2 linked regions of the Undibacterium sp. 5I1 genome follow. The protein of the gene in region 2 interacts with the protein of the main gene of each other region in a pairwise test. Links are inferred from orthologs where the notes say so. Each region holds a gene or a part of one and is shown on either strand. Other genes may lie near its edges. The genes, in order: rlmB and tsaE.

Evidence for each region.
Region 1: the proteins of tsaE (region 2) and rlmB interact in binary tests that used the Escherichia coli proteins (3 or more experiments, as listed by UniProt). The link is inferred for Undibacterium sp. 5I1 from one-to-one orthologs.

Annotation. Positions count from the first base shown.
Region 1 is NZ_JAVIWI010000001.1:1,594,619-1,597,874, reverse strand. Bases 182-3,107 are described here. They hold rlmB (23S rRNA (guanosine(2251)-2'-O)-methyltransferase RlmB), read left to right. Parts: upstream 182-1,235; coding sequence 1,236-1,979; downstream 1,980-3,107. Other genes in these bases: cysE (serine O-acetyltransferase), read left to right, coding at 2,150-2,893; rnr (ribonuclease R), read left to right, coding at 182-1,013. Outside these bases: more of rnr, read left to right, coding at 1-181; RGU72_RS07135 (UDP-2,3-diacylglucosamine diphosphatase), read right to left, coding at 3,133-3,256. UniProt on the Escherichia coli protein: Specifically methylates the ribose of guanosine 2251 in 23S rRNA.
Region 2 is NZ_JAVIWI010000001.1:2,727,170-2,730,480, forward strand. Bases 219-3,199 are described here. They hold tsaE (tRNA (adenosine(37)-N6)-threonylcarbamoyltransferase complex ATPase subunit type 1 TsaE), read left to right. Parts: upstream 219-1,456; coding sequence 1,457-1,942; downstream 1,943-3,199. Other genes in these bases: queG (tRNA epoxyqueuosine(34) reductase QueG), read right to left, coding at 219-1,203; RGU72_RS12045 (N-acetylmuramoyl-L-alanine amidase), read left to right, coding at 1,906-3,199. Also shown: more of queG, read right to left, coding at 88-218; more of RGU72_RS12045, read left to right, coding at 3,200-3,311. UniProt on the Escherichia coli protein: Required for the formation of a threonylcarbamoyl group on adenosine at position 37 (t(6)A37) in tRNAs that read codons beginning with adenine.

The sequences.
Region 1 (3,256 bases), 1.1 Mb from region 2 along the record:
AAGTCAGAAACTTCTTAAAGCAAGTCGGCCTTAATTTAACGGGTGGGGATAAACCATCCGCCTCTGATTATGCTGAACTCATGGGCAAAATCAAAGGGCGTCCAGACTCCAGTTTGCTGCAAACCATGTTGCTGCGCTCTATGCAACAAGCGGTCTACAGCCCGGATAATATCGGCCATTTTGGTTTGTCCTATGACGCTTATGCGCATTTCACCAGCCCGATCCGACGTTATCCTGATCTGTTGACGCATAGAGCGATCAAAGCCATTTTGTTAGGCAAAAAATATGAGCCAAAAGGGATAGATACCAGCTTGCTCAATACGACGGTTTCTAATGCCGCGCGCAAACAGCAAATTATTGATAAGGCTGCTGGTAAAAAGCCCAAAGCAGAGCAAGATCTGACCATTTGGGATGCTCTTGGTGTGCATTGCTCTGCAAATGAGCGCAGAGCAGATGAAGCGTCCCGCGACGTGGAAGCCTGGCTGAAATGTTATTTCATCAGGAATAAACTCGGTGAAGAATTTAGCGGCACTATTTCGGGCGTAACGCAGTTTGGTATTTTCGTGCAATTGGATGATATTTATATCGAAGGCTTGGTGCATATTACTGAACTTGGTGCTGATTATTTTCAGTTCGATGATGCACGTCACGAGTTGCGTGGTGAGCGCACGGGCAAGCGTTATCAATTAGCAGACAAAATCAAAGTGCAGGTAAGCCGGGTTGATCTCGACGCACGCAAAATTGATTTGGCAATCGTACCAGCCAGCGGTGCTGCTGCTCGCATTGCACCAGCGGCAGATGCCCGTGGTAATTCAGGCGCTACTGAGCGCGCTAAAGCAGGTAAAGCCAGCGTAGGTAAAGCTGGCGTGAAGACAAATAAGGCAAGTGCAAAAGCGCCGAATAAAACCGCAGCTAAAGCCGCTAGTCCGGCTGCGAATTCGCGTTCCGGTAAGCCTGCAACCACCGAACGCGCACCTCGCGCAGCATCTAGGAGCGGCAAAAAGAAACGGTAAAAGAAACAGTAAAAGAAATGATCAATTCCTGCATCAAAAAGCACGTAATTGAAGGTGCTTAAGTAAAACAGATATGCACACGATATGTTGGATTTGCTGCAAATGTAGTAAGTGCGACAAACATAGTAAGTTTCTGACGTAGTAAATATTCCGTGTGATCTGTGGTACATGGAATGAACGCCCCATTTAGTTGAACAAAGAAATAAATTAAAGAAGTAAATAATGAAAAATAAAATGATTTTTGGTTTCCATGCTGTGACATCTCGTATTCGTCATGAGGCGTCCTCAGTAGAAGAAATTTACGTGGATTCTTCGCGTGTTGATGGCCGTATGAAAGACCTGTTAAGTGCAGCAAAAGCAGCAGGTGTGCGTATTATTCCGGCAGATGATCAGCGTTTATCCAATATTGTCGGCACTCGCCGTCATCAAGGTGTTGTGGCAAAAGCAGGTGAGTTATCTTTAGCACGCAATTTGGATGAATTATTGGATGCAATTGAAGGCCCACCCTTATTGCTCATCTTGGATGGCATCACCGATCCGCATAATCTGGGCGCATGTTTACGGGTGGCTGATGGTGCCGGTGCACACGCAGTCATTGCGCCAAAAGACCGGGCTGTTGGTTTAAACGCGACTGCAGCCAAAGTCGCCAGCGGCGCGGCAGAGACGGTGCCGTACATCACAGTAACGAATCTGGCGCGTACTTTGCGTGAATTAAAAGAACGCGACATCATGTTGGTTGGTACTTCTGATGAAGTGGATAAGACGATTTACGACGTTGATTTTAAGGGCGGTATTGCGATCGTTATGGGGTCGGAAGGCGAGGGCATGCGCCGCTTGACTAGAGAAACCTGCGATGCATTGGTTAGTATTCCAATGTTTGGTTCGGTTGAAAGTTTAAATGTCTCAGTTGCCTCTGGCTTGTGTCTATACGAAGCTCGTAGACAGCGTTTGCCGGGTGTCCGATAATATTCTTGTCTCTATATCGACATTTCTTTAGCGGTGCTCTGATCTCTTCATCTTAGCGCGGACTCCTCAGGAGTTCGTTTAGTGTCGGCAGGAATTTTCTGGACGCGCTAAGATGCATCTCCCTTTTGGTTTCTGCCATTCTCATTCTTTTATTTTTTACAGATCACATCATGTTTAGCCGCTTGCGCGAAGATATCGCCAACATCATCCAACGAGATCCTGCTGCCCGCAATACTTGGGAGGTCGTGACTTGTTATCCAGGCTTTCATGCAATCTTGATGCATGGTTGGGCAAAGTGGTGCTGGACTCGTGGTTTGAAGTGGCTGGGGCGTTTTATTGCCCATTTGGCGCGCATCGTGACTGGCATAGAAATCCATCCGGGCGCAACCATAGGACGCAGAGTTTTTATCGATCATGGTTTTGGTGTTGTGATTGGTGAGACCGCGGAGATCGGTGACGACTGCACGATCTATCAGGGAGTGACTTTAGGTGGGACCTCACTCTCTAAAGGCGCTAAGCGGCATCCGACTTTAGAACCAGGTGTGATTGTCGGTGCCGGTGCTAAAGTGCTAGGTGGTTTTACGATTGGTGCAGGTGCCAAAATTGGTTCTAATTCTGTCGTGGTTAAACCCGTGCCAGCTGGCGCAACTGCCGTCGGTAATCCGGCTCATATCGTAAAAAAAGAATCCGCGTCCGATGCTGGTACAGGCAATTTGTTTAGTGCCTATGGTGTAACGTCGAACGGTGATGATCCGATTTCTAAAGTGCTACATAAGTTGATCGACCATGCCGCCGCACAGCAAGAGCAAATAGAAAAATTAACCATCGCACTTGCCAGTGCAGGCATCGCCTGCGAGCAACAAGCGGCCACCGATAAGCTCAATCCAGAACAAATTAATAGTTTGGTTGATTGATCTGAGGCGATTATTCTATTTTTATAGGACTTACGCAAAATCGATAATGTACTTTTTCTTTTCTTACAGAGCTAAAATAACTTAGTCGGCCAGACCCTGGAAATATCAATCAAAAATGGCATTGAATTACATGTCGGATTGATATACTCCCCCTTAAATTCGTCAAAATAGCCATATTGACCAGGTTATTATTGGACGTTTAAATATACTGTATAGGAGTATATTTAAGATGAGAGTATTCAGCTCGCTTTAGATGGAGTGCCAATGCGTGTTCCATCAAACTGATAACTGACGAATTCTCCATTGTCGTAGAGCGCAAGCCAGCCACCACGAGCTAGCTCCGTTATGCCTACATCGCAATCC
Region 2 (3,311 bases):
TGGACAACTAAAAATACACCACCCTAGTATTTAATAAATAGTCTTTAAGACTTATTTACTACGAACCAACTCAGAACTGACTGCAAACTAACTACCAACGTCAGTAGCATCAGCAGAGGCAAGCGCAATTCCATGCTGATACAAAGCCCAGCGGACATGCTCTCTGACCATCTCAGACGGATGCGTCAAGCGTGCTTGCAAAGCACTGACGATGGTCTTATCGCCACGTAAAGAATCGGCAGCATTACCCAAACCCACGGCCAGATTACGCAACCAGCGCTCATGCCCAATACGGCGGATCGCACTACCCTCCAGGTAGCGCATAAACTGCGGCTCAGTCCAGGCAAACAAGCTCACCATGCTGGCGCTGTCCAGACCATTTCTCACCTCAAAATCATCCACGCTCGCCTTTTGAGCAAACTTATTCCAGGGACAAAATAGCTGGCAGTCATCGCAACCATAAACACGATTGCCGATCAACGGGCGCAATTCCACTGGAATACTACCGTGCAGTTCTATCGTTAAATAAGAGATACAACGACGGGCATCTAATTCATATGGCGCGATAATCGCCTGGGTCGGACAAACACTGATGCAAGAGCTACATTGCCCGCAATGGTCACTGACCGGCGCATCCACCGGCAAAGGAATATCCACCAAAATCTCCCCCAGAAAAAACATCGATCCGGCTTCACGACTCAATAGCAAAGTGTGTTTTCCACGCCAGCCCATACCTGCTTTTTCTGCCAGAGCCACTTCCATCACGGGAGCAGAATCAGTAAACACGCGATAACCCAATGCCCCGATGCTGGCTTCAATCCGCTCCGCCAATTGCTGCAAACGATTACGCAATACTTTGTGATAATCACGGCCACGCGCATAGACCGAAATCACGGCGGTATCGGCACCATGGGATTTTTCTTTGACGCGCCAATCGCCGTCACCACTTTTGGGTAAATAATTCATGCGAGCAGAAATCACCCGCACCGTACCTGGCACCAGCTCAGCCGGGCGCGCGCGCTTCATGCCGTGCGATGCCATATACGCCATCTGGCCGTGATAACCGGCATCGAGCCAGGCTTGCAAACCCGGCTCGGCCTGCGACAAATCAACGTCGGCGATCCCCAACTCGGCAAAGCCCAGCTCTTTGCCCCAAGCTTTGATCTGATCTGCCAACGCAGACAAATCGGCTAAATCATGCATAAGTGAGACCCGGCGCGGTATGATGGCGACTGCACTGATGGTGACTGCGCTAATGGTAAATACAATGCGAGCCTGAGATAATGGTGGCAGGCAGCAAAGCCATCTGAATTAGAACTTACGCAAAATTGTCCCAGCAAGGCATAGCAATGTCGACAGCACTCTTGCACGACTAGGAGCTGCAACGTAGCGGGAGCAGCTTTGCGTAAATCCTGTGAATTGAAAAATTGAAATTTCATGTTTAGTCTTACAGCAAATGTCTCATTATAAAACGACCCTCGCGGATGAAGCCGCAACACAAGCTCTGGGCAAACGTCTGGCATTGCACCTGCAAGCCGGGCTGAGTATTTATTTACACGGTGATCTGGGTGCAGGTAAAACCGCCCTGACCCGCGCCATGCTGCATGCAGCAGGACATCAAGGCCATGTCAAAAGTCCTACCTATAACCTGGTCGAAACTTATACCGTGCAATTGCATGGGCAAGCGGTGAATATTCTGCATTTTGATCTGTATCGGATGACTAGCCCAGAAGAATTTTTAGAAGCTGGCTTCCGCGAAGAATTCAATGACAGCACAATTTGCATAGTCGAATGGCCAGAAAAAGCCGATGGCATCTTGCCACCCGCCGATTTGAACATCTTTTTAAGCGTCGCAGGCGAGGGGCGTAAGGTAGAATTGCAAGCCTTGTCTGACAAAGGTAATGCATGTTTAGCAAAATTGAATTTCGCTCCCAATCTGTAAGCCAAAATGATGCGCTATTAGACACAGCTGAGGGCGCAACTACTATAAGCGCAAATAAAGGCGTAAAAACCCGGCGCACCTTCCTCAAGGCGGGGAGCACACTACTCATTTCCATCGCCGTCCCCAGCCTTATCCCGAATATTGCTCAGGCAGCCCAAATTTTGGCAGTACGCGTCTGGCCTGCTGACGACTATACCCGCGTCACGCTGGAAAATGACAGCGACTTAAAGACCAGCCATTTCATCGTCAAAAATCCAGAGCGTCTGGTCGTAGATATTGAAGGGATAGAACTCAACCCTACCCTCAAAGAGTTAGTCGCAAAAATTCAATCTAACGACCCCTACATCAAACAAGTACGGGTAGGACAAAATCGCCCTAATGTCGTCAGGCTGGTGTTTGATCTGAAAGAAGAAGTCAATCCACAAGTATTTACGTTACAGCCCGTCGGCAATTACAAACATCGCTTAGTGTTTGATCTGTACCCATCCAACCCACCCGATCCTATCGCGGTAATGATAGAAAAAGGCAACTGGAACACTGAACTACCAAAAGATCTGACGCCATCTAAACCCGAAAGTCCGGGATTGAAACCTGAAATCAAGCCCGAACTAAAGTTTGGGAATAAACAAGAAAATAAAACTGATCCGGCAAACTCCGAAACAAATAAAGTACCAGAAAAAAATTCAGGTCTAACCCGTATGATCACGATCGCAATTGATCCGGGTCATGGTGGCGAGGACCCCGGTGCGATCGGGCGTGGCGGCAGTCGGGAAAAAGATGTCGTACTGTCGATTGCCAAGCGTTTAAAAGCAAAAATTGAGCAACAACCCAATATGCGCGTGATGCTGACACGCGATGCGGATTTTTTTGTGCCACTGAATATGCGGGTACAAAAAGCCCGCGCCGTGCAGGCCGATTTATTTATGTCCGTACATGCAGATGCGTTTGTTAATTCCAGCGCGCGCGGCTCCTCCGTATTTGCGCTATCAGAAAAAGGAGCCAGCTCCACTGCGGCACGCTGGATGGCAAACAAAGAAAATTCGGCAGATCTGATTGGCGGCGTGAATATTAAAACTCATGACAGACAACTGGCCAGCGTCTTATTGGACTTATCCACGACGGCGCAAATCAACGACAGTCTGAAGTTGGGTAAAGTCGTGCTGAATGAGATCAAAGGCATTAACGACTTACATAAAGGCTCGGTCGAACAGGCGGGCTTTGCGGTACTCAAAGCGCCAGACATCCCCAGCATTCTGATCGAGACAGCGTTTATCTCTAATCCGGAAGAAGAAGCTAAACTGACCGATGATGCTTATCAGGATCAAATGGCAGATGCGATTGTCAAAGGGATAAAAAAGTATTTTGCCAA